4 regions of the Nitratireductor kimnyeongensis genome follow, and region 4 is predicted to be linked to each of the others. Evidence: predicted binding sites of a transcription regulator. Region 4 holds the regulator's gene; each other region holds the start of a gene.
What was found. Region 4 encodes LexA, which represses DNA repair genes until DNA is damaged. Its sites were predicted from a motif close to TGTTCNNNNTGTGTTCNG; they were not measured.
Positions count from the first base shown of each region.

Region 1: the regulator LexA is predicted to act here: its motif matches at 1,370-1,387, upstream of KW403_RS13930 (PA0069 family radical SAM protein).
Region 2: the regulator LexA is predicted to act here: its motif matches at 1,341-1,358, upstream of KW403_RS01715 (ATP-dependent helicase).
Region 3: the regulator LexA is predicted to act here: its motif matches at 1,360-1,377, upstream of recA (recombinase RecA).

Region 1 covers NZ_CP078143.1:2,932,365-2,935,684, reverse strand. Annotated here, with positions in the region: gene KW403_RS13940 (4-(cytidine 5'-diphospho)-2-C-methyl-D-erythritol kinase) at 1-639, shown strand, start outside; gene moaB (molybdenum cofactor biosynthesis protein B) at 617-1,171, shown strand; gene KW403_RS13930 (PA0069 family radical SAM protein) at 1,507-2,661, shown strand; gene KW403_RS13925 (ribonuclease HII) at 2,882-3,320, shown strand, end outside.
Region 2 covers NZ_CP078143.1:369,487-372,806, forward strand. Annotated here, with positions in the region: gene KW403_RS01705 (dienelactone hydrolase family protein) at 1-719, opposite strand, end outside; gene KW403_RS01710 (MerR family transcriptional regulator) at 871-1,284, shown strand; gene KW403_RS01715 (ATP-dependent helicase) at 1,399-3,320, shown strand, end outside.
Region 3 covers NZ_CP078143.1:3,416,228-3,419,547, reverse strand. Annotated here, with positions in the region: gene recA (recombinase RecA) at 216-1,301, opposite strand; gene KW403_RS16215 (carbohydrate kinase family protein) at 1,538-2,488, shown strand; gene KW403_RS16210 (pseudouridine-5'-phosphate glycosidase) at 2,502-3,320, shown strand, end outside.
Region 4 covers NZ_CP078143.1:3,742,217-3,745,536, forward strand. Annotated here, with positions in the region: gene gyrA (DNA gyrase subunit A) at 1-238, opposite strand, end outside; gene KW403_RS17760 (MarC family protein) at 470-1,102, shown strand; gene lexA (transcriptional repressor LexA) at 1,201-1,920, shown strand; gene KW403_RS17770 (NAD(P)H-hydrate dehydratase) at 1,996-3,320, opposite strand, start outside.

The DNA of each region.
Region 1 (3,320 bases), 810 kb from region 4:
CATCTTGAAAAGAACCTGCCTGTTGCCTCCGGCATCGGCGGCGGCTCGGCCGATGCGGCTGCCGCGCTCAGGCTTCTCGTCCGCCACTGGCAGATCGACATCGACGAGGCTACGCTGGCCCGGCTCGGCCTCAGCCTCGGCGCGGATGTCCCCATGTGCCTGGCATCGAAACCGCTCGTTGCGCGTGGCATTGGCGAAGCGCTCGAGGAACTGCCGCATTTCCCCGCCCTGCCGCTCGTTCTCGTGAACCCCAATATCCCGCTCTCCACACCCGAGGTCTTCTCCAGGCTTGAGCGGCGCGAAAATCCCCCCCTCTCGCCCCTCGGCGCATTCACCGACACGGTGTCTGCCGCCCATTGGCTGAAGGAGGCGCGAAACGATCTGGAAAAACCCGCCTGTCAGATCGTGCCCCAGATCGAGGAGGCGCGCGATGCGCTGAAGGAAGCCAATGCGCTTTTTGCCCGCATGTCCGGCTCCGGCGCCACCTGCTTCGGCGTCTTTTCCACCCGGCCCGGGGCGGATCAGGCTGCGGCCCTTCTTCAAGAGCGCCATCCCGACTGGTTTGTCCTTGCCACCGAAACACGCTCCCCCGTTCCCACGCAAGCCGAGAACGCTCATGTCCAGCACGCCCGTGCGTGAATTCATTCCTGTCCGCTTCGCGGTGCTGACCATTTCCGACACGCGCGGCCTTGAGGACGACCGCTCCGGCCAGACCCTTGCCGAGCGCATCGATGAGGCCGGCCACACGCTCGCCGATCGAAAGATCGTCGCAGACGATATCGCGGCCATCCAGATGGCCGTCAAATTGTGGTGCGCCGATCCCGGGGTCGATGCCGTCATCACCACGGGTGGCACCGGCTTCACCGGGCGCGACGTGACGCCCGAGGCGCTGGAACCGCTGTTCGACAAGCGCATGGACGGCTTCTCGCAGGTCTTCCATCGCATCTCCTTTGAGAAGATCGGCACGTCCACCGTCCAGTCGCGCGCCACGGCGGGGCTCATCGACCAGACCTTCGTCTTCGTGTTGCCCGGCTCCACCGGCGCCTGCCGCGATGCCTGGGACGGTATCCTGAAAGACCAGTTCGACTACCGGCACATGCCGTGCAATTTCGTGGAAATCATGCCGCGCCTTGCCGAGCATCTGAAACGCGGCGGCGGCAAGTCCGCCTGATCCCTTCCTGACCTTGATAACCTGAAGCATTTTGCAGTCAGGTGGAATCACCTGACGTCCACGCAAATGCGGAAAAACAGACAGATAGAGCGGAGCAGCGTTTCCGTGAAACGGTGAACCGCTCTGAAAGCTGCGGCACCGTCCCCGCTGCCCTTTTCGCACGCCTGTGGAAAACTCGCACGCCTCGATTTCGTCAAAAGTTCTTGCTTTGTTCTCATTCCTCGAATAGGAATAGATTCATCGGAAGCGACGCTGATTCTGCTTTCGGCTCTAGGGTCAGAACTTGGCCCCGCGTCCTGGAAAGTCAGCGAAATCGCTCAGTCATGGAGCAAGCCATGGAACAGATTGTGAGAGCAGATGCAGCCGCCTTCAATGGCGGTGGGGCCGCGACAGCCAACACGGTCATCGACCGGTCGGGCATTCGCATCGATTCCGAGCGTCGCCGGGGTCGGGCAGCGGGCATCAACCCGTCTGGCCGCTATGAACCGGTCTCCCGCCATGTCTTTGACGATGGCTGGGGCTCGCTTGAGGAATTGCCTCCTTTCAAGACCGAGGTTCAGGTGGAGAGGCCGCGCACCATCATCACGCGCAACACCTCGCCCGACATCTCCTTTGACCGCTCCATCAATCCCTATCGCGGTTGTGAGCATGGCTGCGTCTATTGTTTCGCCCGCCCCACCCATGCCTATATGGGCCTGTCGGCAGGACTGGACTTTGAGGCGAAGCTCTTTGCCAAGCCCGATGCCGCACGGCTTCTGGAGCGCGAGATTTCCAAACCGGGTTATCAGCCACGGACCATCGCCATCGGCACCAACACCGATCCCTATCAGCCCATCGAGAAGAAATACCGCATCATGCGCGAGATCCTCGAAGTGCTGGAGGCGCACGGGCACCCCGTCGGCATCGTCACCAAATCGGCGCTCGTCATGCGCGATATCGACATTCTCTCCCGCATGGCGGAGAAGGGATTGGCCAAGGTCGCGCTTTCCGTCACCACGCTGGACCGCAAGCTGGCACGCACCATGGAACCACGCGCGGCGACGCCCGCGCGGAGACTGGAAGCCATCCGTGCGTTGACCGACGCCGGCATCCCCACATCCGTGATGTTGGGCCCTGTCATTCCCGGCCTCACCGACTGCGAAATCGAGCGCATTCTGGAATCCGCCGCCACAGCCGGCGCGCGCGAGGCGGGTTATATCATTCTGCGTCTTCCGCTGGAGGTCAGCCCCATTTTCAAGGAATGGCTTCTGCGCCACGCGCCCGACCGCTATCGCCACGTCCTGTCGCTGATCCGCTCCATGCGCGGCGGCAAGGATTACGACGCGGAATGGGGCAAGCGCATGAAGGGCACCGGCCCCTATGCCTGGCAGATCGGCAGGCGCTTCGAGATCGCGGCAAAGCGGCTCGGGCTCAATCAGCAAAAGCGCAAGCTGAGGACGGATCTGTTCAAACAGCCCCAGCCGGGAGGCGAACAACTCATGCTGCTTTGACAGTGTCTTGCCGGATCCGCCCACTGCTCCGGATTCCGTATCGCAGATCAAAGCGTCGGAGCGGCACCACGTTTCCGTGAAACGTCGCCTTTCCCGACAGCACATCCTTTCCGTCCGGCTTGCATCCCCGTAGCCGACGGTCGCTTCCCGGCCCATCCGCCCCCCTTGTTGCCGGGAGGCCCTTGCGGAGAATCGGAAGCGATGCGAGCATCGCCGCACCATGGCTCGCACGCGTTCCGATTCTCCCACTCTTTTTGATCTGCCCGTTCGCCCCGACTTCCAGATGGAGGCCGCTCTCCTGCGCGAGGGCCTGGCCCCCGTGGCAGGGCTCGACGAGGCAGGCCGCGGGCCGCTTGCAGGCCCTGTTGTGGCCGCCGCCGTCATTCTTGATGCAAACCGTTTGCCTGAAGGGCTGGACGATTCCAAGCGGCTGTCTGCCGAAGCGCGCGATCGGCTCTTCCAGGCGATCATCGAGATGGCCGTCAGCGTCTCTGTCGCGTCCATCTGTGCGGCAAGCATAGATCGGTCCGACATTCTTCGCGCCAGCCTTGAGGCCATGCGCCGCGCTGCCACCGGGCTGTGCGTCACGCCGCTCTTTGCGCTCGCCGATGGCCGCGACGTGCCGCCGGGGCTTTGCTGTCCGGCGCGCGCGGTGGTGA
Region 2 (3,320 bases), 420 kb from region 4:
CGGTAAGCGTCGATCCCCGCATTGATGCGCTCGTCGAGCCCGGCATAGTGAAGCAGCAACGGCGCTTCGATTTTGGCAACCTCAGCCGCATCTGCCTGACGCCCGTAATAGGCCACACCTGCGTCAAGCTCGGGATCGTTCACGGCAAGCTGGTTCACCAGCCCCCCACCCCAGCAGAAGCCGATTGCGCCGACATTCCCGTTGGTCGCATCATGTCCGGCAAGAAACGCCTGCGTTGCAACCGCATTGCCCACGGTCTGGCCGCCTTCAAGCTGACCGATCATGTCGCGCGCCTTGTCCTCGTCTTCTGGCGTACCGCCCGACGGCGACAGAAAGTCAGGCGCAAGCGCTACGAAGCCTTCAAGCGCCATGCGCCGTGCCACATCACGGATATGCGGATTGAGACCACGGTTCTCGTGAATGACGATCACCGCCGGAAGTTTTCCGTCGGCTCCGGCCGGGCGGGCGAGGTAACCCATCATTTCCCCACCTTCACCGGCATAGGTGACTTCTTCCGCGGTGAGGCGATCATCATCTTCAGCCACCATGGCCGCCCGCGCGGAATTGGCGGCGAGCATGGGCGCGATGGCCGCCGCTGCAGCCCCCGAACCGGCAAGCTTGGTCAATCTGTTCATGAAGGCACGGCGATCGAGCGTGAGATGCGTGTATTCGTCATAGGCGTCGATCATCGCCTGTGTGATCTTCGGCTGATCCTGCATGAAATCACTCCCGATTGTTGTCAGACCCCGCTGGGCAAAGACTATCGTCCCTGTGGCTGAGGTCCACTCACACCCGCGTGAGCGACGGCAGACTTTCGCTCACGACCGCCGATGCCTATATCTTCGGGAGCAAAAGCTAGGAGCGATCCTCATGTGGTCCATCGGAGAATTATCGAAGCGGGTGGGCGTGAAAGTGCCGACAATCCGGTATTACGAGGAGACCGGCCTGATCGAACCGCCTGAACGCTCTTCCGGCAATCAGAGGCGCTATGGCCGCAACGCGATGGACCGCCTGACTTTCATCCGGCATGCCCGCGATCTCGGCCTCGGCATCGACGCCATTCGCTCGCTGATCGAGTTGAGCGGGCATCCGGAAAAGCCTTGTGAGACGGCCGACAGCATCGCCCGCGAACATCTTGGTGAGGTGCGCGAGCGCATCGCCCGCCTCCAGAAGCTCGAACAAGAGCTGCAACGCATTGTGGACAGTTGCGACAGCGGCACGGTCTGCGATTGCTACGTTCTTCGCGCACTGTCCGATCATTCGCTTTGTGAAAGCGACCACTGATCATCAGAACGGATGAATTTGCCGGCTGTCAGCATCTTGGTTCATGGGCTGCAAACCGGTACAAATGGAAAACATCCTTGGGCTTTGCCCCCCGAATCACCATATGCAGGTCCGATGTCCGGCTTTCCTGACGATATTCCGTTCTTCGACGAGGACGACCCGACCCCGCCTCCCCCGGCAGCGCAGAAGCCGTCCGGCATTGCCGCGCGCGCCATGGCCGCGCGCTCGGGCGGTCCCGACACGCGCTATCTCGATGCACTCAATCCCGAACAGCGGCTTGCCGTCGAGACGACCGAAGGCCCCGTCCTGGTGCTTGCGGGTGCCGGCACCGGCAAGACCCGCGTTCTGACCACGCGTATCGCGCATATCCTGGCCTCCGGCCGCGCCTATCCCTCGCAGATTCTCGCCGTGACCTTCACCAACAAGGCCGCGCGCGAAATGAAAATGCGCATCGGCACGCTGGTGGGCGAAGCCATCGAGGGCATGCCTTGGCTGGGAACGTTCCACTCCATCGGCGTCAAGATCCTGCGCAAACATGCCGAGCTTGCGGGGCTCAAAAGCTCCTTCACCATTCTCGACACCGACGACCAGATCCGCCTGATGAAGCAGATCATCCAGGCCGAAGGGCTCGACGACAAGCGCTGGCCGCCGCGCCAGTTCGCGCAAATGGTCGATGGCTGGAAGAACAAGGGCCTCGCGCCCAAGGACATTCCCGAGGGCGATGCGCGCGCCTTCGCCAATGGCAAGGGCCGTGAACTCTACGCCGCCTACCAGGACCGGCTGAAGACACTCAACGCCGTCGATTTCGGCGATCTCCTGTGCCATCCGATCCGCATTCTGCGCGATCACCCGGATGTGCTTGCCGACTATCACCGAAAGTTCCGCTACATTCTCGTCGACGAGTATCAGGACACCAACACCGCGCAGTATATGTGGCTCAGGCTGCTGGCCCAGCGCCCCAAGAGCACCGAACCCGTCAACATCTGCTGTGTGGGCGACGACGACCAGTCCATCTATGGCTGGCGCGGAGCCGAGGTCGACAACATCCTGCGTTTCGAGAAGGATTTTCCCGGCGCCGCCGTCATCCGGCTGGAGCGCAACTACCGTTCCACCGCCCATATTCTGGGTGCTGCCTCCCACCTCATTGCCCACAATGAGGGTCGGCTTGGCAAGACGCTGTTCACCGAACAGTCCGATCCCGACGACCCCAAGGTCAAGGTCCATGCCGCCTGGGATTCGGAGGAGGAAGCGCGCGCCGTCGGCGAGGAGATCGAGGCGCTTCAGACCAAGGGCCACGCGCTCAACGACATCGCCATCCTTGTGCGCGCCTCCTTCCAGATGCGCGAGTTCGAAGATCGTTTCGTCACGCTGGGGCTCAACTACCGCGTCATCGGCGGCCCCCGCTTCTATGAGCGCATGGAAATCCGCGATGCCATGGCCTATTTCCGCATCGTCGCGCAGGCCGCCGATGATCTCGCCTTCGAGCGCATCGTCAACGTGCCCAAGCGCGGGCTGGGCGAAGCCAGCGTGCGGCAGATCCACGACGTGTCGCGCATGCGCGAAGCCACCCTTCTGCAAGCCGCGCGCGATCTCGTCGGTACCGAAGAGATGAAGCCCAAGCCGCGCGCCTCGCTGCGCACGCTGGTCGACAATATCGAACGCTGGCAGGGCATGCTCGACCGCACGCCCCACACCGAACTTGCCGAGATCATCCTTGAAGAGTCCGGCTATACGGACATGTGGAAGAACGACCGCTCCGCCGAGGCACCCGGCAGGCTCGAAAACCTCAAGGAGCTGATCCGCTCCATGGAGGATTACGACAGTCTGCGCGGCTTCCTCGAACATGTTGCTCTCGTCATGGATGCCGAACGCGACGAGGAACTCGACGCCGTCAGCCTGATGACGCTGCATTCGGCCAAGGGTCTGGAGTTCCCCACCGTGTTCCTCCCCGGCTGGGAGGAAGGCCTCTTCCCCCACCAGCGCGCGCTCGATGAGGGTGGCCGCTCCGGTCTGGAAGAAGAGCGGCGCCTCGCCTA
Region 3 (3,320 bases), 330 kb from region 4:
GCGAGAAGCCCGCTTGAAAAGCGGGGAACAGAAGCCCGCCTTTTAACGCCAGCACCCGGACGTGTCCAGAAATCCCGTGACGCGGCAAAGGACAGGACCATCTCCCCAAGGGAACACATAAAAAAACACCGCCAGAAGGTGGCGGTGTTCTGTGACGTCATCGGACTGAAGCACGCTGGCCCTGCAGTGTTGCCAGAGCCAGCGAGAATGAGGTTCTACTCCTCAGCGTCTCCGCCATCCTGGTCGCCCGGTCCGGTATCATCAAGGAACTTCTCGGCAATCAGGCCTGCATTCTGGCGCAGGGCCAATTCGATCTCCTGCGCGGCCTCGGGATTGTCATGCAGGAACTGCTTGGCGTTCTCACGCCCCTGCCCCAAACGCTGCGAATTATAGGAAAACCAGGCGCCTGACTTTTCGACAATGCCGGCCTTCACGCCGAGATCAATCAGTTCGCCCGTCTTGGAGACGCCCTCGCCATACATGATATCAAACTCGACCTGCTTGAACGGCGGGGCCATCTTGTTCTTAACGACCTTGATACGGGTTTGATTTCCCACCACCTCATCACGATCCTTGACAGAACCGATGCGGCGAATGTCGAGACGCACCGAAGAATAGAATTTCAGCGCATTGCCGCCCGTCGTCGTCTCCGGCGAGCCGAACATGACACCAATCTTCATGCGGATCTGGTTGATGAAGATCACCATGGTCTTCGACCGGGAAATGGAGGCCGTCAGCTTGCGCAGCGCTTGGCTCATCAGACGGGCCTGCATGCCCGGCAGAGAATCGCCCATTTCGCCCTCGATCTCGGCGCGCGGCGTCAGGGCAGCAACCGAGTCGACCACGATCACGTCAAGCGCACCGGAGCGCACGAGCGTGTCGCAGATCTCAAGCGCCTGCTCACCCGTGTCGGGCTGTGAGATCAGAAGGTTTTCCAGATCGACACCCAACTTGCGGGCATAGACAGGATCGAGCGCATGTTCGGCATCGATGAAGCCGCAAATGCCGCCCTTCTTCTGTGCCTCGGCAACCGTGTGGAGCGCCAGAGTCGTCTTACCGGAGCTTTCCGGACCGTAGATCTCGATAATGCGACCGCGCGGCAGTCCGCCGACACCCAGGGCAATATCGAGGCCCAGCGACCCGGTGGAGATGGTCTCGATTTCGACCACCTGATCATTGGCGCCGAGCCGCATGATCGATCCCTTGCCGAAGGCACGTTCGATCTGCGATAGCGCCGCATCCAGAGCCTTGGTTTTGTCCACCGAATTATCCTCTACAAGCCGCAATGAGTTCTGAGCCATGATACAACACCCCTTCGAGGTCAATGGAGGCGGTTCCGCCAAATCCGCGATAGCTATATGTACCCTTTTTGTTCCATTTTCGCAATAGGCTTTATGCCACTGAAAAACATCGATAAATCAATTTTGTTCTTTTTTTGTACATTCATGATCACGATCATCGCTCCATTGCGCTTGCCACCCTCTAAGCATCAGAGCGGAGGAACATTCCTGCGCTGGGCGATTCGGAAAGAGTGCCTATGAACGCCAGTAACCGACCTTGCCTGCTTGCCGTCGGTGGCGCTCACATGGACCGCCGTGGGCGGCTGGACGCTGCACATATTCCAGCCACGTCCAACCCTGGACGCATGCGCGAAGACGTCGGCGGGGGCATATTCAATGCCGCGCGCATGGCAGGCCGGCGCGGTATGGCCGTATCGCTCCTTTCCCTGCGTGGCGGGGACGCGGCGGGCGAGACGGTGGCACGCGCCATTGAGGAAGCGGGGTTCGAAGACCTCTCGGCGACTTTCCTCGACCGCATGACACCGAGCTACACGGCGATTCTCGATCATGATGGAGAGCTTATCACCGGTCTTGCGGACATGACGCTCTACGATACGGCATTCGCCAAGCAGTTGCGGCGCTCGAAAATGCGGCAGGCTGCGGCTGCGGCCGATGCCATACTCTGCGATGCCAATCTCCCCCCGGAAGCGCTGACGCAGTTGGTCTCTATCCGTGGAGCGGCATCCCTTCATGCAATTGCGGTCTCGCCGGCGAAGGCCGGACGGCTGATTTCCCATTTTTCCCAACTCTCTGCGCTCTTCATGAATGCGCGGGAGGCGCGCGCGCTTGCCGGGCTTCCATCCGGAGGTCCCATCCTGGAGGCTGTAAAGACGCTTCAGGTTTCAGGCTTAGGCGCGGGCGTCATCACCGAAGGCGGCGAGGCCGTCACGGTCTTTACACCCGAGAACCAGTGGCGAATTGACCCGCCACGCGCGGAAACTGTGGTGGATGTGACTGGCGCCGGCGACGCGCTGGCTGGTGCAAGTGTTGCGGCGCTCATGCGTGGCCTGCCCCTGCAGGAAGCGGTGCGCGAGGGCGTGGCCGCGTCCGGACTTGCCGTTGGCTCTGCCTCGGCAGCGCCCGAATTCGATATTAGCGCCTTCGATGCGGCGCTCGCGCGGGTGCCCGCCCCGCGTCGTGTTTCATAAAGGAGTTCCTCCCGTGCGTTCCAACAACATTATCGATGTCCATGCGCCGGTCGCCGAAGCCCTTGCCGAAGGCAAGCCGGTGGTGGCGCTGGAGAGCACCATCATCACCCATGGCATGCCCTGGCCGCGCAACAACGAGATGGCCGGGGACGTGGAAGCACTGATCCGCGAGGAAGGCGCCATCCCAGCTACGATTGCAGTGGTCGACGGGCGGCTGAAGATTGGTCTGTCGGATCAGGAGCGCCAAGCCTTGGCGCAGACGAAGGATCCGATGAAGCTTTCGCGCGCAGATCTGGCCTTCGCCATCGCCGAGGGGAAAAGCGGTGGCACGACCGTGGCCGCGACGATGATCGCCGCGCACATGGCTGGGATAGCCGTTTTCGCCACAGGCGGCATCGGTGGGGTACACAAGGGCGCGGAGACGAGTTTCGATATCTCGGCCGATCTTGACGAACTGGCGCGGACGCCCGTCATCGTCGTTTCTGCGGGGCCGAAGGCGATCCTCGACACCGAGAAGACGCTGGAGGTGCTGGAAACCCGTGGCGTTCCAGTGGTCACCTATGGCACTGACACAGTGCCAGCCTTCTGGTCGCGCCATTCGCCCTACCCCGCTCCATTGCGTCTTGACAGCGCAGAGGCAATCGCGCGCTTTCAGGCGACCCGCATGGCGCTTGGCATCGATGGCGGCATGCTGATTGCCAATCCGGTCCCCGCAGAGGACGAAATCGCCGCGGATGTGATGGCTGGATATATTCTGACGGCTCAAGGCGAAGCCGAAGAAAAAGGCATTTCAGGCAAGGATGTGACACCGTTCCTTCTGGCCCGGATTCTG
Region 4 (3,320 bases):
CGGCGACAGGACGTGCCGATTTCACATATTTGCGGTTCCAGTGATAACCGCTTTCGTGAGAGGCGTAGAGAATGCGCCGATGCACCGGCTTCAAACCGTCGCGCGCATCCGGGAGAGCGCGGCTCACGATAACGCTCATCGCGTAATCGAGATAGGAGCGCTGCATCTCCTCGATGATGGAAATCGGCTCGATATCGTCGGGCTCGCCCGGTCCGGTCGGCGTTGTCTGGTCAGTCAAATCGGATCACACACAAAATAAGGAATCACTGACTTCTTATATATGAAGCGCCATTGATTCTCCAATCGGAGCAGAGATTGGCGCCGAGGAAATCCAACGCAATTTCAGACGCATATGGGTGGTCTGTGAATGGCGTCGATGACAAATTGCCGCAGCATCCACACACACGCTGATAATCAGAGCTTTTCTGAAGCCTCCCAACTGGGTTAGACAGTCTCAAGGGAGGCCCCGATGGCAGGTTACGAGACCTTATTCAACGCGTTCGTCACACTGCTGGTCACCGTGGACCCACCGGGCCTGGCACCGCTCTTTCTCGCGCTGACGGTCGGGATGAATCGATCTGAGCGCAATCAGGTCGCCGTCCGGGCCGCAACTATCGGCTTTGCGGTCCTAGCCCTCTTTGGCGTGGCCGGCAGCGCCATACTTTCCGTGTTTGGTATCACGCTCCCGGCGTTCCGCGTCGCCGGCGGACTGCTCCTCTTCTTCATCGCTTTCGAAATGATCTTCGAACGTCGCCAGGAGCGGCATGAAAAGAGTGCTGAACGCGCAATCACCCGAGACATGATCCGAAACATCGCCGCATTTCCGCTGGCAATTCCCCTGATTGCCGGTCCAGGCGCGATCTCTGCCACCGTGCTTCTTTCCGGATCCTTCAGCGGCCTCGTCGGCACCGCAGCATTGCTGGGAATTCTTCTGACGACCATCGCCATTACCTATGCGGTGTTCACACTTGCAGACCGCGTCGACCATTTCCTCGGCGAGACAGGACGATCGATACTGACGAGACTTCTCGGTGTGATCCTTGCAGCTCTTGCCGTGCAGTTCGTAGCCGATGGCGCAAAGGCTCTGTTCAGCGCGCCGTGACGGCAGACGTCGAACGACAACACCGGGAGTTGCGGAACACAACTGGAACATATAGAGTATGTTCTGGTTTTGTTTTTAACTGATTCTCGGTGGCGCCCATGCTGACCCGCAAGCAGCACGAACTTCTCCTGTTCATCCAGGAGCGGCTGAAGGAGACTGGAATCCCGCCTTCATTCGATGAAATGAAGGAGGCGCTGGACCTTGCGTCGAAGTCGGGTATTCACCGGTTGATCACCGCTCTTGAGGAGCGCGGCTTTATCCGCCGGCTCCCCAACCGGGCTCGTGCCCTGGAGGTGTTGCGCCTGCCCGATTCGATTGCACCGGGCCTGAATGCCGGCGCACGCAAGTTTTCGCCCAGCGTCATTGAGGGCAGTCTCGGCAAAGCGCCTCCTGCCCCGCCCAAGCCGGCAGCAAGCAACGATGACGCCATTGCCGGTGTCGTGTCTGTGCCGGTCATGGGGCGCATTGCTGCGGGCGTTCCTATTGATGCCATTCAGCACCAGACCCATTCCATCGCCGTGCCTCCGGACATGCTGAGTGGGGGCGATCACTATGCGTTGGAGGTCAAGGGCGACTCGATGATCGAGGCCGGCATCTTCGATGGCGACACGGTGATTATCCGCGAAACCCAGACCGCCAATCCCGGCGAGATCGTCGTCGCCCTGGTCGATCAGGAAGAAGCGACCCTGAAACGTTTCCGTCGCAAGGGAGCGTCCATCGCCCTCGAAGCCGCCAATCCGGCTTATGAGACACGGATATTCGGTCCCGATAGGGTAAAGGTTCAGGGACGGCTGGTTGGCTTGATGCGGCGTTATTGAACCTGCTGGCGGAGGGGCGTCTGTTTTGCCTACCCCGCCTGGTTCCCTGTTTCATGAATGCGGCCAGGAGTTCGCTCAGGATCTCGCTTGGGCTGACGGGGTCACCTTCTTATAAAACAATCTTTGCAACACCTCTGGCAGCAGATCCGGCAGGTCTTCGGCGACCAATCCATACCCGAATGTTCGACCGCTTTCTGCATGAACCCACACCCCCGCACACGCCGCTTCAAAAGCCGGCATCCCTTGAGCCATCAGGCTTGCGATAATTCCCGACAGCACATCGCCAGATCCAGCGGTCGCCAAATGCGGGGTGGCATTCACATTGATTGCGGCCCGCCCGTCGGGTGCCGCCACGATCGTATCAAATCCCTTGAGCACAAGGGTTGCGCCCGATCGCTCGGCCGCTTCCTGGGCGCGCTGCACTTTGGAAACGCCTGTTCCGTCTTGAAGTTCGGGAAAAAGTCGGGCGAACTCGCCTTCATGCGGCGTGAGAACCACCTTGCCGGCGGAAGCCCTGATCATTCCAAAAAACACATCCGCCCGGTCACGAAAAGCAGTGATCGCGTCTGCATCGAAGACCAGCCCGCTCGCTTCAGTCGCCTGATCGAGAAGCGCGCGTGCGAAACTGCGCGTTCGCCCACCTGTGCCGGCACCTGGTCCCAGGAGGGCCCCGGAGGGTTTGCGGTCAACAAGAAATGCCTGCAACTCGCTCACCGTATCTGCTTTGCGCAACATGATCGACGTCAGATGCATAGCGTTGATCGAAAGCGCGTTGGCGGGCGAAAGCACTGTCACGGCACCTGCCCCCGCACGCGCCGCTGCGAGCGCTGAAAGTCTCGCTGCCCCGGTCGTGATGGCCCCACCGGATACCACCGCCACATGACCACGCGAATATTTGTGGGTGCCTGCGGTGATTTTCGGCCAGATTGGCCGCCACAACGGAGGCTGGTTTTCCCAAACCTTGCAGCCGACAGCATGAAGCGCACTGTCGGCAATGCCGATATCCGCTACGACAAGATCACCGCAAATTTGCCTCCCCGGCACGAGGAGATGTCCGCGCTTTTTACGAAAGAACGTGACAGTCAGGTCCGCTGAAAAGGCTGACCCGAGCGGCTTTCCGGTCAACCCGCATAAGCCGGTTGGCAGATCGATGGCAACCACAGCAAGCCCGCTATTGCTCACCTCTGCAATGATGGCGGCTTCCCCTCCTTCCACGGGGCGCTTCAGACCCGCACCGAACAATGCGTCAACCACGAGCCAAGCCCGTCTGGGTTGGAAGGCCGACAATGGCTCCGGCTTTACCGGGCAGTCGCCAAGCGCGAGCGCGGCATCGCTGCCCGTGGCCGGTCCGGCATCGGCGAAAACGCGAACCTCCAGACCTCGTTCAGCCAGGAGGCGCG